2 regions of the Sinomonas sp. B1-1 genome follow, and region 1 is predicted to be linked to the other one. Evidence: riboswitches for the same ligand, from Rfam matches in the RefSeq annotation. Region 1 holds a riboswitch; the other holds the start of a gene.
What was found. Region 1 has a riboswitch for S-adenosylmethionine ahead of ACQ5BE_RS09365 (MFS transporter). Riboswitches for the same ligand answer to the same signal wherever they lie in the genome.
Positions count from the first base shown of each region.

Region 2: it holds a riboswitch for S-adenosylmethionine, as region 1 does, so the genes downstream of both, ACQ5BE_RS18110 (flavin reductase family protein) here and ACQ5BE_RS09365 (MFS transporter) in region 1, are expected to answer to the same signal.

Region 1 covers NZ_JBCHVF010000004.1:161,368-176,479, reverse strand. Annotated here, with positions in the region: gene hrpB (ATP-dependent helicase HrpB) at 1-2,389, opposite strand, end outside; gene ACQ5BE_RS09370 (LLM class flavin-dependent oxidoreductase) at 2,436-3,806, opposite strand; gene ACQ5BE_RS09365 (MFS transporter) at 3,803-5,143, opposite strand; SAM riboswitch class IV at 5,180-5,295, opposite strand; gene ACQ5BE_RS09360 (sensor histidine kinase) at 5,380-6,393, opposite strand; gene ACQ5BE_RS09355 (glycosyltransferase family 87 protein) at 6,450-7,913, opposite strand; gene ACQ5BE_RS09350 (S1 family peptidase) at 7,952-8,806, opposite strand; gene ACQ5BE_RS09345 (hypothetical protein) at 8,923-9,159, opposite strand; gene ACQ5BE_RS09340 (histidine phosphatase family protein) at 9,825-10,424, opposite strand; gene ACQ5BE_RS09335 (CCA tRNA nucleotidyltransferase) at 10,425-11,993, opposite strand; gene ACQ5BE_RS09330 (NUDIX hydrolase) at 12,132-12,638, shown strand; gene murJ (murein biosynthesis integral membrane protein MurJ) at 12,646-14,577, shown strand; gene ACQ5BE_RS09320 (ABC transporter substrate-binding protein) at 14,680-15,112, shown strand, end outside.
Region 2 covers NZ_JBCHVF010000017.1:1,424-16,535, reverse strand. Annotated here, with positions in the region: gene ACQ5BE_RS18160 (zinc-dependent alcohol dehydrogenase family protein) at 1-1,048, opposite strand, end outside; gene ACQ5BE_RS18155 (alpha-amylase family glycosyl hydrolase) at 1,237-4,365, opposite strand; gene ACQ5BE_RS18150 (helix-turn-helix transcriptional regulator) at 4,482-4,928, shown strand; gene ACQ5BE_RS18145 (VOC family protein) at 4,939-5,349, shown strand; gene ACQ5BE_RS18140 (iron chaperone) at 5,346-5,825, shown strand; gene ACQ5BE_RS18135 (LssY C-terminal domain-containing protein) at 5,828-7,549, opposite strand; gene ACQ5BE_RS18130 (hypothetical protein) at 7,661-8,134, shown strand; gene ACQ5BE_RS18125 (DUF503 domain-containing protein) at 8,151-8,444, opposite strand; gene ACQ5BE_RS18120 (hypothetical protein) at 8,525-9,508, opposite strand; gene ACQ5BE_RS18115 (oxygenase MpaB family protein) at 9,607-10,551, opposite strand; gene ACQ5BE_RS18110 (flavin reductase family protein) at 10,643-11,125, opposite strand; SAM riboswitch class IV at 11,167-11,278, opposite strand; SAM riboswitch class I at 11,421-11,517, shown strand; gene ACQ5BE_RS18105 (ABC transporter ATP-binding protein) at 11,523-12,389, shown strand; gene ACQ5BE_RS18100 (aliphatic sulfonate ABC transporter substrate-binding protein) at 12,441-13,484, shown strand; gene ACQ5BE_RS18095 (ABC transporter permease) at 13,565-14,344, shown strand; gene acs (acetate--CoA ligase) at 14,320-15,112, shown strand, end outside.

The DNA of each region.
Region 1 (15,112 bases):
CACCCGCGTCGGCAGCCTCCGGGTACTCGATCCGCACGCGCGAACCGCTGGGCACCTCGAGCCGCTCGGGTGCGAGCTCGTCGAGGCGCGCAGCCTCCGGCCAGGGCAGGAGCCGGCGCAGGGGCTCTGCGAGGTCGATCCCCCGCACGCTCGCCCCGCCGGCCAGCGAGTCGAGCTCCGGGGCGAGCCAGTCCTCCAGCCGGGCCAGCAGGGCGGGCTCGGACACGTCGGGCCAGGGGTCGCCGAGCTCGCGGCGCACGAGTGCGAGCCGGCGGCGCAGCGCGGCAGCACCGCCGGACCAGCCGATCGCCCCGAGCCCCTGGGCCTCCAGCGCGCGGGCGACCGCCGCGTGCCCCTCCTCGCGCCCAGGCCGCACTGGTGTGGAGGCGAGCTGGATCGCGCCGAGCCGCCGCTCGCGTCGTGCCACGACGCGGCCGTTCTCGAACCGCGCCTCGACCCTGTCGGTGAGCAGGTGCGCGGCGGCGAGCTCTGCGGCCTCCTGGGTGATCGGGGCGGCCGCACGCACGACGGCGCCCGTCCCCGCCGCATCCCGGCCCGCCGCCCGCGCGGCGTCGGCCACGGCGAGCCACTCGTGCCCCGCGAGGGGGCTGCCGGCGGGAAGGCCTGCGCGCGTGCCGGACGCGAGCAGGTACTGCTCGCGGTCACCCTGCACACGCCGGGCCACGAAGCCCGGGAATGCCAGCGCGACGACCACGCCGGCCTTCTCGGCGTCGGTCGCCGCCGCCACTGCCGGGCCGGCGTCGCCCCCGGGGCCAGCGTCACCGCCGGGGCCGGCGAGGCGCTCGAAGCGCCGCACCTCGTGCGCCCAGGCACGGGCCTGCGGGTCGCGGCCCGAGCGCAGCGCGGCGAGGAGCCGGCCGAGGTCGGACCCCGGCGGCCGCAGGTCGCGGGCCACCATCGCGATCGCCTCTGCCGCCATCCGCGCGCCCACGAGCGGAGCCCCCTCGAGCAGTGCCCGGCCGAGGCGCGGGTCAGCCGGGATGAGCGCCAGCGTGCGTCCGAACCCCGTCGCGTGGCCGGAATCGTCCACGGCCCCGATGGCCGACAGCACCGCCACGGCGTCGGCCAGTGCCGCGCCGGGGGGCGCGTCCGGGAGTGCGAGTCCCTGCCCCCCGGGCGCTCCCCAGCACGCGAGGACGAGGGCGGCCTCCGTCAGGTCCGCCGAGGCGATCTCCGGCGTCGAATGGGCTGGCGCTGCGGCGAAGGCCCGCTGGTCGTAGCAGCGCACCACCCACCCTGGCCCTTGGCGCGCGGCGCGTCCCGCCCGCTGCTCGGCCGAGGCCCGCGAGCACGAGACGGTCACGAGCCCCGACATCCCGCGGGATGCGTCGCGCCGGGGCTCCCGGGCCAGTCCCGAGTCGACAACGAGCCGCACCCCCGGCACCGTGAGCGAGGACTCGGCCAGCGCCGTCGAGACCACGATGCGGGGCCCGTCCCCCGGGCCTCGGCCCGACACCGCCCGGTCCTGCTCCGCCGGAGGGGCCTGCCCGTGCAGCTCGAGGACATCGGTCCCCCGCACGCGCGATCTCAGCCGGTCCGCCACGTGCCGCACCTCCCGGGCGCCGGGGACGAATACGAGCGCGTCCACGTCCCGCCCTGCCGCGCGCGCCGCGGCGTGCTCTGCGCCCGCCGTGTCGGCGACGTGGTCGAGGAACGCGCGCGTCACCCCCCGCTCGTCCAGCCGCGGAGCGGTCGACGGCGCCCACCCCACCTCGAGCGGGTGCAGCGCCGAGGGGCAGTCGACGACGGGGGCCGGGCGGCCGGCGTCGTCCGCGAGGAGCGCGGCGAACCGCGGGGCGTCGACGGTCGCGGACATCGCCACGAGGGTGAGGTCGCCGCGCAGCTGACGGACCTCGGCGAGCATCCCGACGAGGAGGTCGGTCTCGAGCCCGCGCTCGTGGACCTCGTCCAGCACCACGGCGGCCACGCCGTCGAGCCCGGGATCGGCGAGGAGCCGGCGCAGCAGGACCCCAGGGGTCACGAACTCGACCAGGGCCGAACCGCCGGCCTTCCGCTCACCGCGCACCGTGTAGCCGGAGCGGTCCCCCACGCGGCTTCCGTCCAGCGCCGCGAGCCGGTGGGCGGCCGCCCGGACGGCGACCCGGCGTGGCTGGGTGACGACGACGCGCGGCGGTGCCCCGTCGTCGTGCGCCGTGGGCGTGGGCCGGTCCGGGGCCCGCAGCCCGAGGTTCGCCACGAGCGGCGGGACGAGCGTCGTCTTCCCGGTCCCCGGGGGTGCCTGGACCACGGCAGCCACGCCCGTGTCCCGGGTGAGTACCGCCTCGAGCTCCCCGAGCGAGCCCGCGAACGGCAGGGTGGCACCGATGCGGGCGAGGTCGAAGGGCTTCGGGGCCGCCGGAGATGTCACCGCTCCATTGTGCCGCGCCCACGAGTACGCCCCGTGGGCTACCGCCTCAGCCCACCGGGACGCGCGCGGCGGCACCCGGATGGTCCGCGGCGAGCCGCGGGCCCTTCCCGAGGACAGCCTCGCGGAACGTCGCGCCGGGAGCGGGTTCGGCGAGGAGGCCACGCCGGCGCAGCTCGGGCGAGACGAGACGGGCGAACTCGAGCAGGTCCGCGGGGCGTACCGCCGAGGTCAGGTTGAACCCGTCGATGCCGCCCTCCTCGGCGAAGCGCTCGAGCTCGTCCGCCACGGTCGTCGGGGAACCGACGATCACCGGCCCGCGTCCGCCGATCGAGACGAACTTCGCGACCTCGCGCAGGGTCCAGGTGCGGTCGGGGTCGAGCAGGGTGAACTGCGCGAGGGCGGACTGGTTGGCCTCGCTCCTGATGTACGTCAGGGGCGCGTCCTGGTCGAGGCCGGAGAGGTCCAGGCCGGTCCAGCCGGCGAACAGCGCCAGCGCCGCATCGGTGTCCACGTGCGCCTCGTAGTCGGCGAGCTTCGCCGCGGCCGCCTCGTCGGTCTCGGCCACGATCACGGTGGCGATGTTGAAGGCCTTGACCGACTCCGGGGCGCGCCCGGCCGCGGCCAGCTCGGCGCGGAGCCCGTCCGTGTACTTGCGCGCCTGGGCCGGGGTGGAGGCGGCGAAGAACACGGCCTCGGCGTGCCGCCCTGCGAAGGCGCGCCCGCGCGCCGACGCGCCGGCCTGGAACAGGAGCGGGGTCCGCTGCGGGGATGGCCCCACGAGCGCGGGCCCGGGCACCCGGTACACGTCGCCGTCGTGCCCGATCCCCCGCACCCCCGCAGGGTCCACGAACACGTTGGCCGCGGCGTCCGCGAGCACCGCCCCGTCGTGGACGGAGCCCTCCCAGAGCTTGTAGACCACGTCCATGAACTCCTCGGCGCGGTCGTAGCGCTCGTCGTGCGGGATCTGGGTGTCGAGGCCGAGGTTCCTGGCGGCCGACTCCTGGTACGAGGTCACGATGTTCCACCCGACGCGCCCGCCGGTGAGGTGGTCGAGCGTGCCGAACTTGCGGGCGAGCAGGTACGGGTGCTCGTAGGTGACCGAGGCCGTGACCCCGAAGCCGAGCCGCTCCGTGGCGGCCGCGAGGGCCGAGACGATGAGCAGCGGATCCAGCGTGGGGTACTGCACGCCCCCGCGCACGGCGGCGTCGGCGGAGCCCCCGTAGACGTCGTACTGGCCGAGGATGTCGGCGAAGAAGATTCCATGGAACCCGCCGTCCTCGAGTGCCTTCGCGAGGTCCGTCCAGTACCCGAGCTCGGCGAACCGGTGCGCCCCGGAGTCGGGGTGGCGCCACAGCCCGGGCGACTGGTGCACGGGCACGAGCATCTCGAAAGCGTTGAGGAGCAGCGGCTTGGTCACGAGGCCTCCTTGAGTGCGGTCTGGGCAGCGCGTCCCCGGACGGGGTCCTTCGCAGCAAGTGCGGCGGCGGTGGTGAGGATCGCGAGGAACACGAACCAGCCGCACACGAGCCACGGCTGACCGCCGCCGGCCTGCAGGAGCGAGGCAGCGACGAGCGGGGTGATCGCGGCGGAGAGGACGGTGCCGACCTGGTACCCGAAGGACACTCCCGAGTAGCGCAGCTCGGTGGGGAACTGCTCGGCGAACCACGCGGCCTGAGGACCGTAGATGGCGTCGTGCAGGATGTTCATCCCCACGAGCAGGACGAGGGGCAGGAACGCGAGGTTCCCGTGGTCCAGGAACCAGAAGAACGGCCAGATGAGCACCGCGACGCCGATTGCGGCGCCCACGGCGATCCGCTTGCGGCCGATCCGGTCAGAGAGCCAGCCCCAGAACGGGCCCGAGAAGAGGCCGATCGCCGAGACGATGAGGATGGCGGTGAGCCCCGACGCCGTGTCCTCGCGGCGGTCCTTGAGGTAGCCGAGGATGTAGACGGTCATGAGGGTGTAGATGGCCGGCTGGACCAGGCGCAGGCCGACCGTGACGAGGATCCCGCGCGGGTGCTCGCGGAGCACCCGGACCACCGGCCGCGCCACGACGCGGTCCTGTTCCTGCACGGCGGTGAACTCGTCGGCGTCGGTCACCCCGAGACGGATCCACAGCCCGACCAGCACGAGGGCGCCCGAGAACAGGAAGGGGATGCGCCAGCCGAAGGTCTGGAACTGGTCGGCGGTGAGGAAGGCCTGGGCGAGCGCGTAGGCACCGGTGGCCAGCAGCATGCCGGCGGCGGAGCCGACCTGCGTGAACGAGCCGAAGAAGCCGCGCTGTCCCGCGGGGGCGTGCTCCACGGAGAGCAGGGCGGAGCCGCCCCACTCCGCGCCGGCGGAGAGGCCCTGGATGAGCCGCAGCAGCACGAGCCCGGCCACGGCGAGGATGCCGATCGCGGCATAGTTCGGCAGGACGCCGATGAGGGTCGAGGCCACGCCCATGGTCAGGAGCGACCACACGAGCAGCGCCTTCCGGCCGATCCGGTCGCCGAGGTGCCCCGCGATCACCCCGCCGAGGGGCCGCGCCACGAAGCCCACGGCGTAGGTCGCGAATGAGGCGAGGATGCCGACAAGCGGCGAGGCGTCGGGGAAGAACTGCTTGTTGAACACGAGCGCGGAGGCCGTGCCGTAGAGGTAGAAGTCGTACCACTCGATGGTTGTCCCGACGAACGCCGAGGCGAGGATGCGCCGCTTGGCGCGGAGCGTCGCCCCGAGCCCGGCGCGGGCGGGTGCGGTCAGCTGTGTGGCCATGGAGGTCCTTCGTGTCACGGCGTCCAGCTCCGCGGGGCGCCATACTTACGACGCCGGTCTGCCGGCGCCGTCGAATCCTCACCTGGAGCACCCCGCTACAGCAGGAGGGTTGCCGTCCGGCCAGCCAGGGCTTGCCACCGGATCTCTTGATTCTTCTTCAGGATTGTTCCGAGGCACGCCGCGGCCCCGCAAAGCGCCTCGTCACAAAGCGCAAAACTGCGGGGCCGGGGTCCTGGTCAGTGGCCGTCCGCAGTGGGGGTCCCGGGCGTGCCGATGCTCACGGTGACACGCGTGCCCTCGCCCGGTGCCGAGGCGACCGCCATGGCCCCGCCGGCCTCCTCGACGCGCTCCCTCAGCACGCGCAGCCCGTTCTCGCGCGCCGCGCCCCCGGCCGCATCCGTCGGGTCGAAGCCTGCGCCGTCGTCGCGGACCTCGAGCGTCACCTCGTCCTCGAGGTAGGCCAGGCGCACGACGGCGGTGCTCGCCTGCGCGTCCTGCCAGACGTTCGCGAGGCTCGCCTGGGCGGCCTTGAGGAACGCGTCCTCCGCGGCGTCGGGCAGGGCGCGGGAGGTCCCTTCGAGGTCGAAGCGGCAGGTGAGGCCCGTTCCCCGCGCTGCCGATGCGGCGGTGGTCCGCTCGCACAGCGTCCGGAGGGCCTCTGCGAGGCGGGGGTCCTGGCGCTGCGCGGCCGGCTGCCGGACCGAGGCCTCCTCCCGCGGCGGCTTGGGTGCGGGTTCGGTGCGCCGGGCGGCGGCAGGCGTCGCCTCGACGGGCGCGGGTGGCGCGGGCTCCTCGCGTGGGGTGGGCTGTGATCCCGGCACCGGCTCGTCAGCCGGCTGAGACGGGAGCGGGAGCTGAAGCTGGACGAAGAACAACGGGATGGCGACCCAGACGAACTCCGCGCTGACGGCCACGAGCACGGCCCACAGCGCGCACATCCCCGCGAGCCAGTGCAGCCGGTACTGCGCCGGCTCGAAGGGGAGGCCCTTCGCGGGCCATTTCTGGAGCACGGTCCCGGCCGCGTACGCCGCCCCGAGGAGTCCGGCGAGGGGAAGCACAATGCCTGGTGCGGCCCCGGCTGCGTCCGGGGCCAGGGCGCGAACAGTCCCGATCAGGAGCAGGAGCGCGAAGGCCACGTGCAGTGCCGTGGGGAGCCAGCGGAGGACCCGCTCGGCCGGCGTCGCGGGGGGATCTGGGGAAGGCTGGGGAGTCTGGGCTGCCGTTGCTGGGGGGCTTGAGCGGCTGAACATGGCCCCGAGCCTACCGGCGGCCGCCGCGCGCGCTCGGGACATCGCCCGGAGCTTCCTCAGAGACGGACAGGAGCCTTCCGGCGCTGTTCCCACCAGCTGCGCAGGCTGTCGAGGGTGACGACGTCGGGGGCGCCGTCGAACGCGCCGCCCTGCGGGTCGTCCTGGCGGCTGCGGCGGATGGGGTCGCCCGCGGGGTTGTAGATGTCCATGACGACCTTGACGCACAGGTACACGAGCGCGCCCATGTGCGCGAGGATCGCGCCGACATAGTAGGGCGAGTCGATGTTGTTCTGGGGCGGTCCCCCGCTGGTCCACTGCCCGAGGTACATCCAGACTGCCGCCCAGTGGACGGCCTCGATGGCCATCCAGATGAGGAAGTCCCGCCAGCGGGGGCGAGCCAGCGCGAGCAGCGGGATGAGCCACACGACGAACTGCGGAGAGTACACCTTGTTCGTCAGGATGAACGCCGCCACGACGAGGAACGCGAGCTGCGCGAGCCGCGGACGCCTGGGGGCGTGGAGCGCGATCACGGCGATCACCGCGCACAGGAGCACGAGCGAGACGGTGACCATCGCGTTGATGCCCGGGGCGTCGAGCATGATCCAGTGGAGCCGCTCGGCGATGAGGTTCCAGGCGAAGTAGATCGAGGAGAAACCGGCCGGGCGCTCCCTGGTGAAGTCGAGGAAGTACCCCCAGCCGCGCGGGTTCATGAGGAAGATCGGCAGGTTCACCGCAATCCAGGCCCCTGCCGTTCCGGCGACTGTGAGCAGGAGCGGGCGGTACTTCCCCGTACGGACCGAGAGCACGAGGATGGCGCCGAGCACGACGATCGGGTACAGCTTCGTGGCCGTCCCCAGACCGATGAACACCCCGGCCCACACCGGCCGGTGCCGGGCGAACGCGAGGAGGGCCAGCGCGAGGAGCGCGACGGCCCACATGTCCCAGTTGATGAATCCGGAGAGGATGGCGCCGGGCGCGATCGCGAGCATCGCTGCGTCCCAGGGGCGCCGCCGGTTGGAGCGGGCTGTCGCGATGACCGCGACGAGCCACATGACGGTGATGAGGGCTGCGTTGATGTCGAAGTAGGTGGTGGCCCGCGCGTCCGAGACGCCCGAGCCGGGGACGAGGAGCGCCGTCGCCCCAGCGATGAGCCCCATGATCACGGGGTACTCGAAGAGGGCGTCCTGGGTGAAGAACGGCAGGACGCCCTCGGCGAGCCCACGCTCCTTGAAGAGCGTGGGCAGGTCCGAGTAGCACGTGGCGTAGAAGTGGGTGGGCGTGTTCCAGCCGTTGGCCCGGCAGTATCCCTTGATGACGACGCCGATGATGGCGGCCACTGCGGTCAGGACGATGAGCACGCGCTCGGGCGTCCAGAAGCCGCTCTTGACGAGGCCGGGCGCCGCATGGTCCCCGAGGGGGCCGCCGATCGACTCGGAGAGGGTGTGGAGGAGGGGGTCGTTGCGGGTCGGCGAGATCACCGGGTACGGCTTGGGGGGCTTCTCGTCGGTTCTCGACTCCATGCCCCCGAGCCTACCGGCCCCCAGACGGCCCCTCCGCCCTAGACCGCCGACGTCACGCGGGCGAGCCAGTCCTGTGCCTCGGCGATGTCGACGCGCTGGATTCCGGCCGTGTACCGGCAGTTCTTGCTGCCGAAGCTGACGATCCCGATGACCTCCCCGTTGAGGAACACGGGTCCACCCGAGTCCCCGAAGCAGATGCCGCCTGTGCCCCGCGCATCGTTGTCATTGCCGTTGGCCTGGACGATCTGGTGCTCGATCTTCCCCTGCAGTGGCATGTCGACGTAGCGCCGCTCCATCGGGAAGGCAATCGGCGTAGGCGTCTGGGGGCCAGAATCCGGCTTCCCCATGACGTCGCCGTAGCCCACCGCCCTCACGATCGTCTTGGGCACGTCACCGGGACGGATGGCGTCCAGCGTTCCGAGGGCCGCGAGCGGGTAGGCGGGCTGGGTGACCGGGGAGTCCAGGACGATGACACCGAGGTCGTTCCAGTTGTCCGGGTCCGTGAACCGCGAGTAGCCGGGGTGCGTCTGGGCCGTGCCGGAGATCTGGCCCTCGAGTTCGCCGGCGGTGTAGCCGACGGCAGGATTCACGGCTGGCGGAAGTCCGGTCGTCGGCCCCTGAGAGATCTCGGACCGGAACGACACGTACGTCTTCCCGACCACGCCGTAGGTGCAGTGCCCGGCGGTCAGCAGGACCGTCGGCGAGACGAGCACGGCAGAGCAGCGGGACCGCTGCGTCCCCTGCGGCCCCTGGATATAGGACACGATCCAGGCCACCCCGGTGTGCTCCGTGTCGCTTGTCCCACCGGTGCTCGCCTGGGCAGGTGCTGCCCCCGCGACGAGGGCGAATACCGAGATCAGCGCCGCAAGGGCAGCGGCTAGTTTGGTGCGCATGATTCCCCATCCCCGTGCGCCGGTGCGCACACGGGGAGAATTCTTCACGACGAGACCGGGACCGGCCAAGTGCCGGATGTGAGATCCAGCTCACATCCGGCACCCGGACCTCACGCTCAGTGGATGGGCATCGGCATGCCGATGGCGCGCCATGCGTCCTCGCGGTGACGCTCGATGCGGCGCTCGTCGATGCGGCGGCCCAGCAGGTGGCGGAAGAGTCGGTACACGCTGTTCACCTCCTTCCGGATCGGGGGGACGGACGACGGCGCAGCGGTCGCCGGCGGCGCGACGGTCACCGCATGGGCGGAGTCCGCCAGGGGAGACGACGTGATGGAGGGGGCGGGCGAGGGCATGGGGAAGCTCCTTCGAAGAGGCCATCAAGGAATCAGCGCAGCAGGAATCAACGCAGGGCAGATGACGGCATGGAAGAAGGGTCGGCAATTCCGCAGAAGAACAGCGTGTAGGGCGCGCAGAAATACTCAGGAAAAGGGCGCAGAAGTCGCTCAAAATGCCCGCGCGGAATTCAAGGCCGGGTAATTCTGAGGAATTGCCGCCCCAGGCCGCGCGGAGGTAGGTGGCCGTGAGAACGGCCCCGACGGCGCGGGACGGAACGCGGGAACTGCGGCAGACACACCTGTCCGGGTGCCGCCTCGCGCGGAGACCCCAAGCGCGAAGGGCTGAAGCGCGGCGAGGCTGATGCCGTCAGGTGTGCGCGGAAGTCAGGACCGTCCGCCCGTCAGAACGCGGATCGCGTCGAGGAAGAGGTCAGGAAGATGCCTCGACACGGAACGGGAGGACGCCGTGGAACCGCCACGCCGCATCATTGCCGCCGTGGTTGAGAACCTTGGTGACGATCATTGGTCCACCCTCCTTCGCTGCCGTGGTGACATTCAGGGGCCGCCGAGGAACTATTCCCGGGCACGGAAATAAAGCTAGCCCAGCCTCTGGATAAAAGGCAAGGGGAGGCTGAAGAAAATACCAGAAGAAATTGTCGGGGCAGGAGGGTACGGGCAGGAGGCTACAGTCCCCAGGCTTCGATCGCGGGAGTCCTCTTGTCCCATCCGAGCCGGCAGGCCTTCGCCGTGCCGAGGATGAAGTGCCGCCCTTCGGTCGCGGGGAGCCCGAGCCACCGCGCGGCCAGAATGCGGCAGAAGTGGCCGTGCGCTACCACGAGCACGTTCTCGCAGCCGGAAGTCCGCACCCTCTCGACAATCCGATCGGCCCGGTCACCCACGTGCGTCAGCAGCTCGCCGTTGGGCACCCCGTCGTTCCAGATGAGATAGCCGGGATTCTGCTTGCGCACATCGGCAGAGCGCACACCCTCGTAGTCGCCGTAGTCCCACTCGACCGCGTTCGGCTCCAGCTCGGCGTCCGGGAAGCCGGCGAGCTCCGCCGTCCTGCGTGCGCGCTGCAGGGGTGAGGTCAGCACGAGACCGAACCCGACGCCGTCGAGCGTCTTGCCCGCCTGACGCGCCTGGTCCTCGCCCTCGGTGGTGAGGGGGAGGTCGGTGAGGCCGGTGTACTGGCCGCTGCGGGACCATTCCGTCTCGCCGTGGCGCAGGAGCCAGAGCCGCGTGAGGCCGTAGTCTTCCTGGCCCGGGAGGCCCATGCTGTGCATCTAGTGCTCCTCTTCCTCTGCCGCGGCGTCGGGCGCTGCGGCTGCTTCTGGCTGCTGCGCCCACCAGTCGAGCAGCCGGGCCCGCGCCTCGTCCTCGGAGGCGGGCCCGTTCTCCATCCGCTCGTTGAGCAGGAATGCGTAGGCGCGTCCCACGAGCGGCCCCGGGCGGATTCCGAGGGCCTCCATGATCTGCTGCCCGTCCAGGTCCGGACGGATGGCCGCGAGCTCCTCCTGCTCCGCGAGCTCGGCGATCCGCCGTTCGAGGTCGTCGTAGGCGAAGGAGAGGCGGTCGGCCTTGCGCTGGTTCCGTGTCGTGACGTCGGAGCGCGTGAGCCGGTGGAGGCGCTCGAGGAGCGGCCCGGCGTCGGTCACGTACCGGCGGACGGCGGAGTCGGTCCAGCCCGATTCCCCATACCCGTAGAAGCGCATGTGCAGCTCGACGAGGCGGGCCACGGCCTTGATCGTGTCGTTGTCGAACCGGAGGGCCTTCATGCGCTTCTTCACCAGCTTGGACCCGACCACGTCGTGGTGACGGAAGCTGACCGCGCCGCCCGGCTCGAACCGACGCGTGGCCGGCTTGCCGACGTCGTGCATGAGCGCGGCGAACCGCAGCACGAAGTCCGGGCCGGGGACGGGCCCGTCGGGGCCGGTCTCGAGCTCGGCAGCCTGCTCGAGGACCGTGAGGGAATGGTGGTAGACGTCCTTGTGCCGGTGGTGCTCGTCCGCCTCGAGCTGGAGCGCCGGGATCTCGGGCAGCACGATGGCGGCGAGGCCGGTGTCGACGAGGAGGTCGATCCCCGCGCGGGGGGCGGCCCCGTTGACGAGCTTGACGAGCTCGTCCCGCACCCGCTCGGCCGAGATGATCTCGATGCGCTGGGCCATCTCGGTCATCGCGGCCCGAACCTCCGGCGCCACGTCGACGCCGAGCTGGGAGGCGAACCGGGCTGCGCGCATCATGCGCAGAGGATCGTCCGAGAAGGACAGCTCCGGGGTGCCGGGCGTGCGCAGGACGCCGGCGTGGAGGTCGTCGAGGCCGCCGAAGGGGTCGACCAGCTCGAGCGAGGGCAGGCGGAGCGCCATCGCGTTCATGCTGAAATCCCGCCGCTGGAGGTCCGCGACGAGGTCGGTGCCGAAGGCGACGGCGGGCTTGCGCGAGTCCGGGTCGTAGGCCTCCGCCCGGTAGGTCGTCACCTCGATCTGATGGCCGCCCTTCCGCAGGCCGATCGTGCCGAACTCCCGGCCGATGTCCCAGTGCGCATCCGCCCAGCCCCTGATGGCCGCGATCGTCTGGTCCGGGCTGGCATCCGTGGTGAAGTCGAGGTCCGGAGACGTGCGCCCCAGGAAGAGGTCGCGGACGGGGCCGCCGACCAGGGAGAGCTCGAAGCCCGCCTCCGCGAAGCGCCGGCCGAGCTCGAGGACCACCGGATCGACCTCGAAGGCCTCGGCCGTCTCGGCCGCGGCCTCCGCGCCGGCACCGGGGATCGTGTCCTTCGAACCCGTGCTGTGGGGGCCCTTGTCCTTCAGGCCCGCCCCGTGCCTGCCCTGCGCTGTCGTCTCATCTGATGCCATAGTCCTTAAAGCTTGGCAGATCCCGGCGCGGGCGACCCTCCCGCGCCGAGCGCAATCGCGGCAGGGGCCGTGTTCGTTACAGTGGACTGCATGGTCATCCCGTTGCCGAGCGATCCTCAGAAGAGGAGGAGTGCGCCCCTGCCGTCGGCAATCGGGCCGCACATCGCCCCGGCTGGGCACGGCTATCCCTCCTCCCTCCCCACGGTCGAGGAGGTCTCGGCGGGCGGCGTGGTCGTCGAGACGAGCGACCCGAACCTGCCGGTCGCGATCATCGCCCGGCTCAACCGCGGCGGCCGGCTCGAGTGGTGCCTCCCCAAGGGCCACCCGGAGGGGCGCGAGTCCAACGAGCACGCGGCGGTCCGTGAGATCAGCGAGGAGACCGGCATCCGGGGCGAGATCCTCGCCCCGCTCGGGAGCATCGACTACTGGTTCACGGTCACCGGGCACCGCGTGCACAAGACCGTCCACCACTATCTCCTGCGCGCCGTCTCGGGAGACCTGACCATCGAGAACGACCCGGACCACGAGGCGGTCGACGTCGCGTGGGTCCCCATCTCGGAGCTTGCCCGGCGCCTGTCCTTCCCGAACGAGCGCCGCATCGCGGACCTGGCCCGCGAGGTGCTGCCCGAGCACCTGCTCTCGTGAGGTAGGCATGGCCTCTCCCAAGTCCGTCCCGGCGTCCGAGGCGCGCTCGAGCGCCATCATGGCCGCCGGCACGCTCATCTCCAGGGCGCTCGGCTTCATCCGCTCATGGATGCTCATCCTCGCTCTCGGCCTCGGATCCACGGTCGCGGACACCTTCGTCAACGCGAACAACCTCCCCAACCTGATCTTCCTCCTCGTGGCAGGCGGGGTGTTCAACGCGGTCCTCGTGCCGCAGATCATCAAGGCGAGCAAGGCGGCCGACGGCGGAGCGGACTACATCAGCAGGCTCCTGACACTGGGCGTCCTCGTGATGTTCACGCTTACGGCCGCCGTCACGCTCGCCGCGCCATGGGTCATGCAGCTGACCACCTCGGGGTACAGCCCGCAGCAGCTGGCCCTCGCGACGGTGTTCGCGTTCTGGTGCCTTCCGCAGATCTTCTTCTACGGCCTCTACGCCCTCCTGACCCAGGTCCTCAACGCGCACGGTGCCTTCGGGCCGGCGATGTGGGCGCCCATCGTCAACAACATCGTGGCGATCGCGGGCCTCGGGATGTTCGTGTGGATCTTCGGGGCGAACCGGACGAACCCACACAGTCTGGACAACTGGACCGGCGCGCACACGTTCTTCATCGCGGGGCTCTCGACGATCGGCGTGCTCGTCCAGACGGCCCTGCTGCTCCTGCCGGTCATCCGGCTCCGCCTGCGGCTCCGGCCGGCCTTCGGCTGGCGCGGGGTCGGCCTCGGCACGGCGGCCCGCCTTGGCGCGTGGACGCTCGCGACGACCGCCGTGGGCCAGCTGACCTTCCTCTATGTCATGAAGATCGCCTCCCAGCCCGGCGCCGAGCGCGAGCGGCTGCGCGAGGCCGGCGACCCGCTGTGGCAGCAGATCCCCGGCAACACCGTGCTGGAGATCGCCTCCCAGCTGTACCTGCTGCCGCACTCGATCATCGCGCTCTCCTTGGCGACAGTCCTCTTCAACCGGATGACCGAGGCCTCGCAGGCAGGCGACCGTGCGGGCGTCCGCGAGGCCCTCTCGCACGGCCTGCGCACCATGGCCGTCGCCACCGTCTTCGCGGCGCTGGCGCTGTTCGCCCTGGCGGCGCCGCTGGGCATGTTCTTCTCGGGCGGCAGCGCCTCGGACGGCGTCATGCTCGCGCAGACCCTCAGCATCCTCGCGCTGAGCACACCCTTCATGAGCGCGAACTTCATGATGGCCCGCGTCTTCTACGCGAAGGAGGACGCCCGCACCCCGTTCAAGATCCAGCTGTGGCTCGCGATCCTGAACGTGGTCGGCGCCTTCGCCATCCAGTACGTGCCGCCGCGGTACATCATCTTCTCCATCGCGAGCCTCTACACCGTGGGCAACATCTTGTCGGTCGTGCTCAGCAGCCACTACCTGCGCAAGCAGCTCGGCCATCTCGACGGCGCCCACGTGGCCCGCTCCTACATCCGCATGGGCTACGCCGCCACGGGCTCCGCACTCGTGGGGGCGGTCGCCGTCGGCCTCCTGGGCGGGTACCGGCCCGAGGGCTTCATCTGGAGCTCGAACTGGGCTGCCCTGGCCGCCATCGCGATCATCGCGGTCCCGATGCTCGTCGTGTACTTCGTGCTCCTGCGGCTCTTCCGGGTCACCGAGCTGCAGGACCTCCTCCGCCCGCTGCTCGGGAGGCTGGGCGCCCGGGTCGCCGGGGCGCCGTCGCCGGCCACCGCGCACGACGGCGCCGCTGCCGCCGCCCGCGCGCGCGCCGACGAGGAGAACCCGGCCACCGCCGCACTGCAGATCATCTCCGACGACACGGGCATCATCCCCCGCATCTCGGGCCAGTTCGACCCGGTGATGTACCGGGCTCGGCCGTCCAGCGCGCGGATCGAGCGGGTGCCCGGGCGGCGCACGTTCCAGGGTCCCCCGGGGCAGAACCCGCATTTCCCCGAGGACTGAGCACCCCGCCGCTCAGGGGCGCGCGGGCCCGGTCCGCTAGGATCACTAGCAGCACAGGGCAACGCCGACGGCCGCGCCCGCGCCAGCGACCAGGAGGTTTCCGTGTCCCAGTCCATCGACGTCGGCACAGTGCTCGGGGGGCGGTACAAGGTCACGTCCTCGATCGTGTCGTCCCAAGAGGGCGATCTCGTCCTCGACGGCGTGGACCAGGTCCTCAACCGTCCCGTGAGCATCCTCGTGTCGGGACCGTCCAACGCTGACCAGCTCGCGCAGAGCGCCCGTGAGGTCGCCACGGGCGAACGCCACGGCGCCGTGCAGGTCCTCGACCTCGGCATCAGCCACGGATCCACCTACCTCATCACCAACCACACGTCTCCGGCGGACCTGCTCGACCTGATCGTCCCGCAGGACACCCCGTACGTCGAGCCGTTCTTCACGGACACCCTGGGCAGCGAGATCTTCGGACAGCGGCGGTCCAACGAGCCCGAGACGTACGACGGCTCGTACGATCCCAACCACCGCGACCGGTACATCC
Region 2 (15,112 bases), on a different contig from region 1:
GAGCAGTCGTTTGTCCGAGGGGCCGGGGACGCACCTCGAGCACGGCGGCCCCCGTGATCCGGTCTCCCGCGAGGTCGGCGAGCGCGCGGTGAGCGGCGTCGAAGGGGTACGGCACCGTCGTCGTGCGCACGGGGATCTCGGCGGCGAGGCGGAGGAACTCCTCGCCGTCGGCGCGCGTGTTGGCGGTGACGCTGCACAGCTGCCGCTCCTGGAAGAGGTGCTCCTGGTAGTTCAGCGATGGGATGTCGCTGAGGTGGATGCCGGCGACCGCGAGGGTCCCGCCCCGGTCGAGGGCGGCGAGCGCCGGCGGGACGAGCGTGCCGACCGGTGCGAAGAGGATCGCGGAGTCGAGCTTCTCTGGGGGCTCCTCGTCCGCGGCCCCGGCCCAGGCGGCGCCGAGCTCGAGTGCGAGCTCGCGCGCCTCGGGGGCGCGCGTCATGACGTAGACCGTCGCGCCGAGGTGGAGCGCCAGCTGGGCGGTGATGTGCGCACTGCCGCCGAAGCCGTAGATGCCGAGGCGCCCGCCGTTGGGGACGTCGGCCCGCTTCAGCGCCCGGTATCCGATGATCCCCGCGCACAGCAGCGGCGCGGCCTCACGGTCTCCGAACGCCTCAGGGACCCTGTACGCGTAGTCCTCGCGCACGACGGCGAGCTCCGCGTACCCGCCGTCGTCGTCCCACCCCGTGAACCGGGGTGCTTCGCAGAGGTTCTCGCGCCCGGCGCGGCAGAAGCGGCAGGTCCCGCAGGTCCCGCGGAGCCAGGCGATCCCGACCCGTTCGCCGAGCTCGAAGCGCAACGCTCCCGCCCCGGCGGCCTCCACCGTCCCGACCACTTCGTGGCCCGGGACGACGCCCTGCCGCCTCGGCGCGAGGTCACCCTCGGCGAGGTGCAGGTCGGTCCTGCACACCCCGCACACCGCCACCCTGACCAGGATCTCGCCGGGCCCGGGGACGGGGTCGGCCCGCTCGCCGACGACGAGCGGGCCGCCCTCACCGTCCCCGGTGGCACCGCCCGCGGGCCCCGGGACGTCCACCCACCATGCGCGCATGGCGCCATTGTGCCGCGGGCCGGCCGGGGCGGACAGGGACCGAGGTCCGATGTCCGCCCGGGCATCAAGGGGTCATGTCCCTGTGTGGGGGGGGTCATGTCCCTGTGTTGGGGGGGTCACGTCCCTGCGTTGAGGGGTCCTGTCCCTGGCTCCTGCGCGTAGGGACATGACCCCTCAACCAGACGAGGTCAGCCCGAGACCACCGTCACCAGATGCGTGGCGGGGTCGTACCGGAACGCGATCGCGCCGCCGGGATGGTCGAACCCGATGTTCGGCCCGTTCAGCGCCCCGCCCACACCGTAGTTGAGGTCCCAGGACCCGTTGAGGGCCGCCTTGAACGAGTACGAGCCGGCCGGCACCGAGGCGAGCCGTAGGATCCACCCCTGCGAGCGCGGGTCCCACGCGGCAGAGGTCGCCGGGCAGGCCGGGTCCCAGTCCCCCGCACACCCGGCCAGATGCTGGTACGTCCCGGGGAGGTTGACCGAGGCCGGCTGCGTCACGGGCCATCCCGCGGTGACGAGGTGGGTCGAGTCGTTGTAGCTGAACGTCACCGTCCCGCCCGGGTGGTCGAGGCCGATGTTGGGGCCGTTGACCGCCCCGCCGACCCCGTAGTTCACGTCCCAGGAGCGGTTGAGCGCGGCCTTGTAGGAGTAGCTGCCGGCCGGCAGCGTGTACGTGCCGCGCCAGACCCCCTGCGCGCCGTCGAACGCGAGCTGCGCCTGGGGGCACGCCGGATCCCAGTCTGCCGCGCAGCCCATCGCGGTGTTCAGCGTCCCCGGCACCGCGACCGCTGACGGCTGCGCCGCGTGCTCGGCCACCGTGGTCAGGTGGGTGTCGTGCCGGTAGGTGAACGTCAGCTTCCCGCCCGGGTGGCTGACCGAGATGTTCGCCCCGTTCGGCGCCCCGCCGTCGCCGTAGTTCTGGGTCCACGATCCGTTGAGCGCGGCCTTGACCTGGTAGGTGCCGGCCGGGAGGTCGAGCGTGAGCCGCCACTCGGAGGCGACCGGGTCGTACTGCGCCATGGTCGCCTCGCATGCGGGGTCCCAGTCGCCCGCACAGCCGGCGAGGTGCTGGTAGTCGCCGGCCACCGTGACCGAGAGCGGCTGCGGCGCCGGCCCCTTGGGCGCGTCCGGGTCCACCGGGGTAGGCACGACGGCGGAGACGGTCGCCGCCGAGGTGGCGGTGTGGCCGGCGTTGTCCAGGGTGAGGGCCCGGTACTCGAGCGGGGTTCCCGGCGTCATGCCCTTCGTGGCGTGGAAGACCTGGTAGGGGTACGTGTCATCAGTGCCGATGTTCTCCCACTGGCCTCCCGGCGTGCGTGCCTGGAACGTGACCTCGTAGAACGAGTCACGCGGCAGGTCCGCAGTGACGTTGACGCGCGTGTTGTCGCCGCCGGCCGCCTTCGGGGTCCCGAGCACGGGAACCGGTGCGGCCGCCGAGTCCGGGATGCGTCCCGCCGATTCGTACACCACCGTGGAGAATGCCGGCACGGTCACAGTGAGGGTCTTGTCCGCCGCCGTCTTGAGCCGGTCCGCGGCACCGTCGCCGAAGACCTTCGCGAACGGCCGCTGCGCGAGGTACGTCGGCACGGCCGCGGTCCGGGGGGCCGCGGTGTTGTTCAGCGCCACGACGTACTCGCGCTGCGCGGTCGCGTCGATCCGGGAGAACGCGTACACCCCAGCCGTCGCGTCGGCGTACCGGTCCTGGTGCGCGCCTGTGCGCAGCGCCGGGTTGTCCTTGACCACCTTCGCGAGGTCGGCGATCGAGGTGTAGAGCGGGTGGGTGGTGACGTAGTTGTCCGAGGCGTGCGTCGCCGTCGTGCCCAGGAGCGTGTCGGCGAGGTACTCGGGGGTCTTCGAGGCGAACATGTCCTGCCGGGCGAGCTGGTCCCCGCCGGCGCCGGTGAAGCCCTGCTCGTCGCCGTAGTAGACGATCGGGTTGCCGCGCGAGAAGTACATGAGCTCTGTGGCGAGCCGGTCGCGGGCGACCTTCTCGGCGTCGGGGGCGTTCGGGTTGTCCTGGGCGATGAACGAGCCGATACGGCCCATGTCGTGGTTCCCGAGGAAGGTGGGCAGCTGGTACACGTTCGAGGTCGCGGTCGTGTACCAGTCGTCGCCCTGGAAGAGCTTCTGCAGGGTGGTGGCGGGCGATGACGCCGACGCGTAGGAGCGGGCGGCCTGCTGGAACGGGAAGTCGAGGACGGCCTGCACGCCGTCGGACGTGGTGAACTTCGAGGTGAAGTCGCGCGAGGTGTCGTAGACCTCGCCGAACATGAAGAAGTCCTTCTTGCCCACCGAGTGGGCGTAGTCGAGGATCGCGGGCGAGAACTTCTGCCAGAACTCGTCGTTGACGTGCTTCATCGTGTCGATGCGGAAGCCGTCGATCCCGAAGTCCCCGATCCACTTCCGGTACACGTCGATGAACCCGTTGAGGACCGTCGGGTTCTCGGTGAAGAGGTCGTCGAGGCCCGAGAAGTCGCCGTAGTTGGCGCTCTCGCCCGCGAACGTCGAGTCGCCGCGGTTGTGGTACAGGCTCACGTCGTTGAGCCAGGCAGGCACCTTCAGGTTCTCCTCGCCGGGCGAGACGTACGGGTGGTACGGGAACGACGTCGCCGGGTCCATCACCGGGAAGCTGGGCTGGTCGGCGACCGCGGCGTCGTCGAACACGTTGCCCGCGGCGTCCCTGTACGGGGCCGCGGTCTTGCTGATGTAGCCCTTCCGGTCGCCCTCGGTGTACTTGATGACGTCCGCGGTGTGGTTGGTGATGATGTCGAAGTAGACCTTCATCCCCCGCTCGTGTGCCTTCGTGATGAGGTCCCCGAGCTCGGCGTTGGTGCCGAGGTGCGGATCGATCTGGGTGAAGTCGGTGATCCAATAGCCGTGGTAGCCGGCGCTCTTGTCCTGCGGCTGGACGGCCCTGTTCTTGAAGCTCGGGGTGAGCCAGATCGCCGTCGTGCCCAGGCCCTGGATGTAGTCGAGCTTGCCGGTGAGGCCCGCGAGGTCGCCGCCGTGGTAGAAGCCCTTGTTCGCCGGGTCGAACCCGGAGACCATCGGGTACGCGCCGAGACCGCCCTGGTCGTTCGCGGCCGTGCCGTTCGCGAATCGGTCCGTCATGACGAAGTAGTAGTTCTCCGTGCCCGCCGCGGTGCGGAACGAGTGCGCGGCGCCCGTCGCCGGGCTGGCGGGCGACGGCGCCGGGCCGGCGAGCGCCGCCGTCGCCCCCTGGGAGAGGAGGCCCGCGGCGAGCACGACGGCGGCTGCTGCGGCTCTCGCGCGGCGGGCGCCGCGGGCGCGGGGGCGGAAAGGGCGGTTCGTCATGGAGACCTCCGGGAGTGCGGTGACTCGGCCAACTATGGTCCATGTCACACGGCGTGACAAGGTCGTCATGGAACCGGGTCTCGACAGTCGCATGGCGGGCTTGGGACGATCGGCTCGTGACCGCTTCCTCCCCCTCCGCGGCTCCGCGCCTGCGCGACCTCGCGCTCCTGCGGCGCGTGCGCGACCGGATCGACCGCGAGTACGCGCAGCCGCTCAACGTCGAGGAGCTGGCCCGGGGCGTCCACCTGTCCGCGGGGCACCTGAGCCGGCAGTTCCGGCAGGCCTACGGGGAGTCGGTGTACCAGTACCTGATGACGCGGCGGATCGAGCGGGCAATGTCCCTGCTGCGGATCGGGGATGCGAGCGTCACCGAGGTGTGCTTCGCCGTCGGGTTCTCCTCCCTCGGCACGTTCAGCACGCGGTTCTCGGAGCTGGTCGGGGTGCCCCCGAGCGTCTACCGGGAGCAGGGGGCGGACGTGACGGCCGGGATGCTGCCGTGCATCGCCAAGCAGGTCACGCGACCGGTCAGGAATCGAGAAGCGCAGCCCGCCGCACGCTCGTAGCGTGGTGGCCATGGAACTCACCATTCATGCAAGCGCCCTCCCGCACACCGACCCGGAGGCGTCCCTCGCCTTCTACCGCGATGTCCTAGGGTTCGAGGTCCGCCAGGACGTCGGCCGGGGCACGATGCGGTGGATCACCGTGGGACCCGTGGGCCAGCCCAGCACCTCGATCCTCCTGGCCCCGCCGGCCACCGACCCGGGGATCACCGAAGACGAGCGCCGGACCATCTCCGAGATGATGGCCAAGGGGACCTACGGCTGGATCCTGCTGGCCACCCCGGACCTCGACGAGGTGTTCGAGAAGGTCCAGGCCACCGACGCCGAGGTCGTGCAGGAGCCCACCGCGCAGCCCTACGGCCTCCGCGACTGCGCCTTCCGGGACCCCGCGGGCAACCTCATCCGCATCCAGGAGCACAAGTGAGCCCGGCAGCCAAGGCGGGCGCTGCGGCCGAGGCGACCGGCGCGCCGTCGTCCGCGTTCAGCGCCGAGGAGCGCGCGGCGATGAAGGAGCACGCCGCCGAGGTGAAGAAGGCCCGCGGCCGCCAGAGCGCGGCGGACAAGGCGGCCGGCGACCTTGCCGACACGGCCGCCAAGATCGAGTCGTTCGAGGAGCCGGACCGTTCGATCGCCCGGCGGCTGCACGCGCTGGTCGCCGAGGCCGCGCCCCAGCTCGCGCCGAAGCTCTGGTACGGCATGCCCTCCTACGCCCGCGACGGCAAGGTGGTGCTCTTCTTCAAGGACCGGAGGAAGTTCGGGAGCCGGTACGCGACGCTCGGATTCGAGGAGACCGCGGCCCTGGACGACGGCGCCATGTGGGTGACGTCGTTCGCCCTGACCGAGCCGGGCGAGGACGACTGGGCCCGGATCGCGGAGCTCGTGAGGAAGGCCGGGGGCTGACCTCAGCGCAGCACGATCAGCTGGGCCCTCCCGTCGGTGAAGAACTCGTCCCCGCTGCCGTTGTGACCCATCTGGGGGTGTGTGAGCGCGACGAGCTGCTCCGGGTATCGGAGGGAGCCGATGATGTAGGCACGCTCGGCGTCGATGTTGGGGTCGATGTGGTGGGTGGGCACCTTCGCCGTTCCGGCGAACTCGATCCCGTCGTCGAAGCTGGCCGTGCCCTCCCAGACGGGGCGGCCGTCGGGCGCCGTGTAGTCGGTGCGCCAGATGCGGGTGTGGTGGCGCTGGCGCAGCGAGTTCTCCGCGGTCGCCTTCTGGAACGCGAGGGACTCGGGGCGCCCCGCCATGAACGACGGCGTGACCGGGGCCGTGGCGTACTGGCCGCCCTGGATCCCCACGGCGAAGGCGCGCAGCGTGTTGGCGAACGTCGACGGCTCCGCACGGTCCCACCCGGCCGCCCCGAACGCCGCGAGGAGCTGGTCCTCGGAGCCGACGTAGATGAAGTTCGCCGGCTCCATCCGATCGCCGGTGAGCGTCTCGCTGTAGAGCGGGAGCCGCGCGAACGACGCCGCGTCCAGCGCCGGCAGCGCCGTGGTGGGCTGCTGCGCGGGGTGCTCCTGCGGGTGGAGCAGCAGCGGCGCCGTCGTGAGTGCGAAGGCCACCCCCACGACGGGCACGACCGCGACCACGCGCCTCACGCTGACGGCCCGCTGCTGCCGGCCGATCAACGGGAAGCGGCTCGCGATCTCGAGGAAGCCGACGGCCGCGGCCAGGAGGGCCGCCCCGAACAGCATCCCGCCCCAGACGTCGCTCACGTGGTGCACGCCGAGGTACACGCGGCTCATCCCGACCAGCAGGACCACCGCCAGGTAGGCGGCGACGACCAGCACCCGGGACGCCGCTGAACGGTACGCCCGCACCAGCAGGTACGCGAGGAGCCCATAGACGACCACTGCCCGCACGGTGTGGCCGCTCGGGAACCCCGGAGTCGTCACCACGAGCAGGGCCAGGGACTCGTCCGGGCGCTGCCGGTGGAGGATCTGCTGGACCAGATCCGTCAGGAGCTCCTGCGCCACGACGGCGCCGACCACCGCGGTGGCGAGGAAGCGGCGTCGGGCCTGCCACAGCACGAGCGCCGCGGCGGCCGTCATCAGGACCACGGTCTGCCAGTTCGCGAGCATGGTCGCGGCGATGAAGAAGGCCGTCTCCCCCGGCGTGCGGACCTTGGGCATGAGATTCGCGATGCGCTCGTCGATGCGCGTCAGGACGCCGCCGCTGACCACGGTGTAGGCCACGCCGAGGAAGTTCACGAACGGAACGGCCGCCACCACGACGACGCCCGTGAGCCACAGCCCCGACGCCCTGTCGCGGCGGAACCGGTTCCGCAGCCACACCGCCCCCGGGGCATTCGTGGCCCGGGCCCTGACCACGTATTCGTTCGCGGCGAGGCCCTCCCAGGCGGCCGCGGCGAGCGAGCGCAGCATCTCCGACGGCCGCGCGAGGGCACGCACCACAGCCCAGACGAAGACCCCGATGAAGACCGCCTCGAGGAACACGGCAGCGAGGAACAGCATGGGCGAGACGAACAGCGTCAGTGTGCGGACGGCGTAGAAGAAGACGACCATGAGCACGAGGGCTGCCAGGGCCAGCGCCAGGTGCGGGGCCGCGCCGATCCTGCGCCTCGGCGCGTGCCGCACTGGTCCGCTTGCCACGTCAGACGCCATAGGGCGATTCTCCCCACTTTCCTGAAGGGTTCCTGCAGGCGGCCCGCGCGTCAGGGTGCGCTCAGGGTGAACCCCGAGGCGCGCGGGCGGATCGGCGGGGATAATCGAACGGTGAGCACCCCCGGCAACGCCCCTCGGCGGAATCCGTACCGGGACCCGAGCGCCTACTGGCCCGACGGCGTCCCGCCCGGGAGCACGTCCGCCCGGGGATCGCGCGGGCTCGACGGCCTGGTCCCCGACGGCCAGCGCCACGGCGAGCTTGCGCGCAGGGGTGAGGCGTCGCCGTCGTCCGCGGGATCCCGCCGCAGCGAGCCGCGGCAGCCGCGCCCGCCCAAGCCTGCTTCGCGGTTGGCGACGTTCCTCGGGGTCCTCTGCTTCGCGGCGGGGCTGACAACCTTCACCGTCGGATTCATCCCGGGCGGATGGGGAGCCTTCCTCGCGTCGGGACCGCTCGTGTTCGCGGCGCTTGCCGGCTGGGGCTCGTTCGCGCGGTCGAAGGCGCGTGCCGCCCGGATCTCTGGGATGGCGATTGCCGGCGTGGCGCTCAGCGCGCTGCACGTGGCGCTGCTGATGTTCGTGCGCTGACTGCTGACTGCGGCGCTCAATCCTCGCTGTGCAGGTCGCGGCGGCGGGCGCTGAGGAGATCGACCTCGGGCCGGCCCGCGACGAGGCGTTCGACGCCGTCGAGCACCTCGAGCGCGTGGGCCCGGTCCCCCGAGACGATCCCCGCGCCGATGCGGGCGCGCCGGTACAGGTCGTGTTCGCCCACCTCCGCGACGGACACGTCGAAGCGGCGTCGCACCTCGGCGACGATGGGCCGGACCACCGAGCGCTTCTCCTTGAGGGTGTGCACGTCGCCGAGGAGCAGGTCGAGCTCGATCCACGCGATCCACATGCGCCCATTTTCTCCCCCCTCTCATCGACCCCCTTCATCGACTGCTCCGTAAGTGTCGGTTTGAGGCCCCAGAACGACACTTACGGAGCAGTCGATGAAGGGGTGGAGGCGCCGGCGGAGGCCTTGCCGGGGCGCCAGCCCCTGAGGAAGAGGGCCGTCCGGACCTTCGCGACGGCCGCCTTGGCGTCGTTGGCCATGTGGCGCTTGGAGATCCTCACCTCGGCCCAGCCGACATCGTCATAGCTCTCGGAACGGGCGATGTCCCGCACGATCTGCGGCTCCGTCCCGTGGTGCTCGCCCTCGTACTCGACTCCGACGCCGTACTCGGGGTAGCCGATATCCGGCTTCGGGCCGCGCTGCCCATGGCTTCCCACAATCCGGGCGTTGAGCACCGGTTCCGGAAGGCCCGCGCGCAGCAGGGCGAGCCGCAGCGCCGTCTCCTGCGGCGAATCCGAGCCGACCCGGATCAGCCCGAGGGCCAGCCGCGCCTTGCGGATCCCGCGTTTGCCGCGGTGCCGCGCGACGATGTCCCGCAGGGCTTCCAGTGTGCAGTGCGGCTCCTCGCGGCCCTCCAGCTCGGGATACGGGATCCGGACGCAGGCGTCACCGACGGCGACCAGCTCGTCCAGCGTGATCCGTTCAGCCAGGTCGAGCCAGGTCCGGGCGGGGGTCGTGACCGGAACACCTCCGAGGCGCGTGATCTCGCCGGGCAGGAGCTTGGCCCGGTGCACGACGACGTGCGGCCGCTTCAGGTGCGCTGCCCCCTCGGGCCGGATCACGTGGAAGACCTCGTCCTCACCCAGCCCCCGCTTCCGGGTTGGGAGGCCATGGAGCTCTGCGGCCGTCGTGTGGGAGGCCGCGCACTGCTCGTTGACCTCGACGAACGGGCGCACCCGCGCGCCCAAGGCGAGCGCCGCCGTCGTGCTCTGCCCCCTAATCCCGCGCCCCATGAGCCTGAGGCTCCGGTGGCGCAGCCTGCGCTTGCTGACCCCGGCATGGGCGGCCTCGGCCACCGTGAAGGGCCGTCCGGAGAGCTGCTGGGGGAGACGCCGCGGGGTCTTCATGCCCTCATGAGAGCAGAATCGGGACAAGGCGGCAGAAGTTATCCACACCCCCTCATCGACTGCTCCGCAAGTGTCGTTTTGAGGCCCCAGAACGACACTTACGGAGCAGTCGATGGACCGGGGAGGACGCCGAGGCGCGCCAGACGACGTCGCGCGGCCGCCTCACTCGGCGACATCGGGTCGAGGGCCCGACCCACGACGGCGAGGGTCGCCTTCGCGGCGCCCGTCACCGGGAGCGGCACCGGCCCGAGGCGGGGCCGCTCGAGCCCCAGCAGGTCCAGGTGCCGCTGGGGCATCCCCGACACCACCGCGTTGAACAGCACGGCGTAGCCCGGGCGCAGCAGCGGGTCGAGCGGCGGCCGGCGCAGGAACGAGACCACATCGGCCAGGCGCGGTCCGCCGGCAAGCTGCCCTGCGGCGTCGTACGCCTCCATCCGCTCGACGAGGGCGGACGCGGTGCGCGGCGGGTCGGCCACCCCCATGAGCTCCCCGGCCGCGGCCCACTCCCCCACGTAGCGGTCCGCACCCCCGGGAACCGGCCCGGCAAGCAATTCGTACGCCCGCAGGAACGCATCCGTGAAGGCGAGGTGGACCCACTCGGCCAGTGTGGGGTCATTGGCGGAGTAGTGCTCGTGCGTGCCGTGGCCCGTGACGAACTCCCCCTCCACGGGCACGTGCCGCTTCCGCACCCACGCGCACGCACGGCGGGCGGCCGCGGTGTCCCCGTAGGTGACGGTGAAGATCCAGCGGATCGTGCCGGCGAGCCGTGCAAGGGGGTCGGCGCGGTAGTTCGAGTGCTCCACGACGCCGGCGAGCACACCCGGGTGCAGGGCCTGCGTGAGAAGGGCGCGGATGCCGGCGGCGATGGGCGTCATGCCCCCGTGGACGGCCCAGACCGCGGAGCCAGGCGCGAAGTACCCCGCGTCGTCGCCCTCCTCGAGGGCTTCCTCCCACGCCAGGTTCCCCTCGGACTGGCCTGAGAAGGTCGTCAGGAGGCGGCGCCGCAACGGGCCGATGAGCGTGTCGTTGAGACCGGTGGTCACCCACCCAGCGTACCGGCGGGTTGGCTGGCCGGGGCCCCCTCCGCTTGGGGGAGCCGGGGCCCCGGCTGCCTGGCGCTGATGCGCCGTCGGTCTACTTTGCCCAGTACACGTGGTTGGTCAGGGGGACGAACTCCTCCGGATCCGAGACGCTGACCACCTCGCCGATCAGGATGACGTGGTCCCCCGCGTCCACCCGCTGCCAGAGGCGACACTCGAGGTGCGGGACGTCGTCGGCCACAATCGGCGAGCCCAGCGTCCCGGGCCCCCAGGCCAGTCCCGCGAACTTGTCCGTCCCCTTCGCCGCGAACCGCGCCACGAGGTCCCGGTGGGACTCGGACAGGATGTGCACGGCGTAGTTGTCGGTGCGGTTCCAGATCTCGAATGAGCTCGACTTCTTGTCCACCGCCCACGAGACGAGCGGCGGGTCGAGGCTGATCGACGTGAACGAGTTGCTCACGAGGCCTGCGATCGCGCCGCCGTCCGAGGTGGTGATGACGGCGATGCCCGTGGCCCAGTGCCCCATGGCGCGGCGCAGGTCCGCGCCCGTCACGAGGTCGAGGGGTGTCGCTGTCATGGGCTCCTCCAGCTAGTCGGCCGGACGCCCACGGTTCGCAGGCGCCGTACTTGCCGCGGATGGCCACCGCGGCCGGATCTTCATCTGGGGCACCCCACTACGGGAGAGGGTTGCCGCCCGGCCAGCCAGAGCTTCGCGCCGGGACTCTTGATCCTGTCCTTCACAGTACGGAAGGGATCCACCGGTCGTCCAACGTATCCGCGGGCGGTGGAAACACGCGGACACATTGTCATTTGTTACGCGCGCCCCGACGTCTGGTTTTGCACGGCGGGCCTTCTTTACGTGAAATGTGAAGTGACCATCCCGAGCGGCTGAGAGATCTGGCTCCGTGACGCCGCAGCAACCATGGCCCCCGCAGGGGCCACAGGTGCTACCGCCAGAACCGATGGAGATGCACATGCCTTCTGCCCTGGCCCAGCCGACTTCCGAGGCGCCCCACCGCGGTTCCGCCCTCGCCGCGCCCCGCGCCGCCTCGCTGGAGTTCCGCGGCGTCGCCCAGTCCTTCGCCGCCCGCCGCGGCCGTGGCACCGGGACGGGCGCGCACGACGGCGTGACCCACGTCCTGCGCGACGTCGACCTCGCGCTCGCCCCGGGTGAGATCGTGGCCCTGCTGGGCCCGAGCGGCTCGGGAAAGTCCACGCTGCTGCGCATCGCCGCCGGGCTCGACGCGCCCGCGGCTGGGGAACTGCTCGTGGGCGGCCAGCCGAGCAGCGGCATCTCGCCCCTGTGCGCCGTCGGCTTCCAGGAGCCCCGGCTCCTGCCCTGGCTGAGCGTGCACGACAACGTGGCCCTGGGCCTGCCCAAGGGGACCGAGAAGCGCGAGGGGCGCGCCGCCGTCGACCGCCTCCTGGCCCTCGTGGGCCTGACCCACTGCGCGGCGTACCGCCCAGGCGAGATCTCCGGCGGCATGGCCCAGCGGGCCTCGCTGGCCCGTGCCCTGGCCCGGCGCCCCGGCGTGCTGCTCCTGGACGAGCCGTTCGGCGCCCTCGATGCGCTCACCCGCCTGAAGATGCAGGACCTCCTCCTGCGCGTCCACGAGGCCGAGCCCACCACGGTCCTGCTCGTGACCCACGACGTCGACGAGGCGCTCCAGCTCGCCGACCGCGTCGTGGTGCTCGGCTCCGAGGACGGCGTGCCCGGCGCAACGATCCAGCACGTCCTCGACGTCCCGGGCGAGCGCCCCCGCGACCGCGCCGACGCCGAACTCGCCCGCCTCCGCGGCACCCTCCTGTCCACGCTCGGCGTGGACACGCACCACCACTGACCCTCCCCCGCACGTCCACCCGCACCCCGCACCCGCACGAAGAGGTTCCCCATGCCTGCCCTGAACCAGTCCCGCACCGCCGCGTTCCGCACCGCCGCGTCCCGCCGCTCCTTCCTCGCCCTCGGCCTCGGCGCCGCCGCCCTGGGCCTGAGCGCGTGCGCCGGCGAGGGCTCCGGCGGCTCGGCGCCCGCGGCGAAGGCGGCCGGGACGCTGAACATCGACTGGGCCACCTACAACCCGCTGTCCATCGTCATCAAGGAGAAGGGCTGGCTCGAGGAGGCCCTCAAGCCCTCGGGCGTCGGCGTGAACTGGGTCCAGTCCGCCGGATCGAACAAGGCCAACGAGGCCCTGCGCGCCGGGGCGATCGACGTCGGCTCCACTGCCGGCTCCGCGGCGCTCCTGGCCCGCGCGAACGGCTCGCCGATCAAGGCGATCAGCCTCTACTCCCAGCCCGAATGGGCCGCGCTGGTGGTCGGCAAGGACTCGAAGATCGCCTCCGTCGCGGACCTCAGGGGCAAGCAGGTCGCCGCGACCAAGGGCACGGACCCCTACTTCTTCCTCCTCCAGGCGCTCGAGGCCAACGGGCTCAAGCAGGCCGACGTCACGGTCCAGAACCTCCAGCACGCGGACGGCCGCACGGCCCTCGAGAACGGCTCCGTCGAGGCGTGGAGCGGCCTCGACCCGATCATGGCGGCCGCCGAGCAGAACGGCGCGAAGCTGCTCTACCGCAACATCGACTTCAACACCTACGGCTTCCTCAACGCCACCGAGTCCTTCCTCAAGGACCGGCCGGAGCAGGCGCAGACTGTCGTGGACACCTACGAGAAGGCCCGCGGCTGGGCTGCGGCGAACCTCGAGGAGACCACCTCGATCCTCGCCAAGGCGGCCAACATCTCCGATGCGGTCGCCGGGAAGGTCATCAAGGAGCGCACTCGGCTGGCCATCAACCCGGTCCCGGGCGAGACGCAGCTCGCGGTCCTGAAGAAGGTCGGCCCGATCTTCGTCGCCTCCGGCGATGTCTCCGGGCAGGACAAGATCGACACGGCCCTCGCCTCGCTCCTCGAGCCGAGCTTCGCGTCCAAGGCAGCCAAGTGAGCACCGCCTCCTCCGGGACCCGGCCCGAGGCTGAGGCGACGCACGACGCCGCGGAGGCGCCCGCCGTCGTGCGCGGCACCCTGCGCCGGGGTTCCCAGGGCGACGCGGCCGGCGGGCTCAAGCGCGCGGCGATCGGCGCCGTCGTGCCCCTGGTCCTGCTCGCGCTGTGGCAATGGTCCACCTCGGCGGGGCTGTTCAGCGCGGTCCAGCTGCCGGCGCCGGGCGCGGTGCTCGCTGCCGGGGCGGAGCTCGCGGGCCGCGGGGAGCTGTGGCAGCACGTGGGCATCTCGACGCAGCGCGTCCTGCTCGGGTTCGTGATCGGCGGAGCGCTGGGGCTCGCGTTCGGCTCGCTCGTGGGGCTGTCGCAGTGGGCGGACCGGCTCCTCTCGCCGACGATCGGGGCGCTGCGCGCGGTGCCGTCGCTCGCGTGGGTGCCGCTGCTGATCCTGTGGCTCAAGATCGGGGAGAACTCGAAGGTCACGCTGATCGTGATCGGCGCGTTCTTCCCCGTGTTCACCACGGTGTACCTCGCGCTGCGGCACGTGGACCGGAAGCTGGTCGAGGCCGGGCGGGCGTTCGGGCTCACCGGCCTGCAGCTGCTGACCACGATCCAGCTGCCCGCCGTCGTGCCCGCGATCTTCTCGGGCCTGCGGCTCGCGCTCGCGCAGGCGTGGCTGTTCCTCGTCGCGGCGGAGCTCATCGCGTCCTCGATGGGCCTGGGCTTCCTCCTGACGGACTCGCAGAACAACGGACGGACCGACAGGCTGCTCCTGGCCATCGTGCTGCTGGCGGTCATCGGCAAGATCACCGACGCCCTGCTGGGCGTCGCCGAGAGATGGGCGGTGCGCCGGTGGGCGTGAGCATTGACGAGACATCAGCCGTTGACGCCGGGCTGAGCGGTTCGGGCCAGACGGGTTCAGGCCGGACGGGTTCTGCCCAGACGGGCCCAGAGCGCCTCGCCTTCTGGGAGGACGCCGCGCGGCGCCTCGAGTGGGCGCAGCCCTGGGAGCGGGCCCACACCTGGATCCCCGCGGATGTCGAGGCGAACGAGCCCCCGGTGATCCGGTGGTTCGAGGGCGGCCAGCTGAATGCGGCCGTGAACTGCGCCGACCGGCACGTGGCCGCGGGGCGCGGTCACAAGGTCGCACTGCACTTCGAGGGCGAACCGGGCGACCGGGTCACCGTGACCTACGCGGACCTGCAGCGCCGGGTCTCCCAGGCCGCGAACGCTCTGCTCGCGCTGGGCATCGGCAAGGGCGACCGCGTGGTCATCTACCTGCCCGTGCTCGTCGAGACCGTGGTCGTCACGCTCGCCTGCGCCCGCATCGGGGCCGTGCACTCGCTCGTGTTCGGCGGCTTCTCCGCCGAGGCACTCCGCTTCCGCGTCGAGGACACGGGCGCGAAGCTCCTGGTCACCACGGACGGCCAGTACCGCCGCGGGAAGGCCGTACCGGTCAAGGACAACGCCGACGCCGCGGTGCGCGGCGGCGCGGAAGCCGGGGACAACGCCGTCGAGCACGTCCTCGTGATCCGCCGGACCGGCTCCGAGATCGCGTGGACGCCGGGACGCGACGTGTGGTGGCACGAGCTCGTCGACGCCCAGCCGGAGACGCACGAGGCGGAGGCGT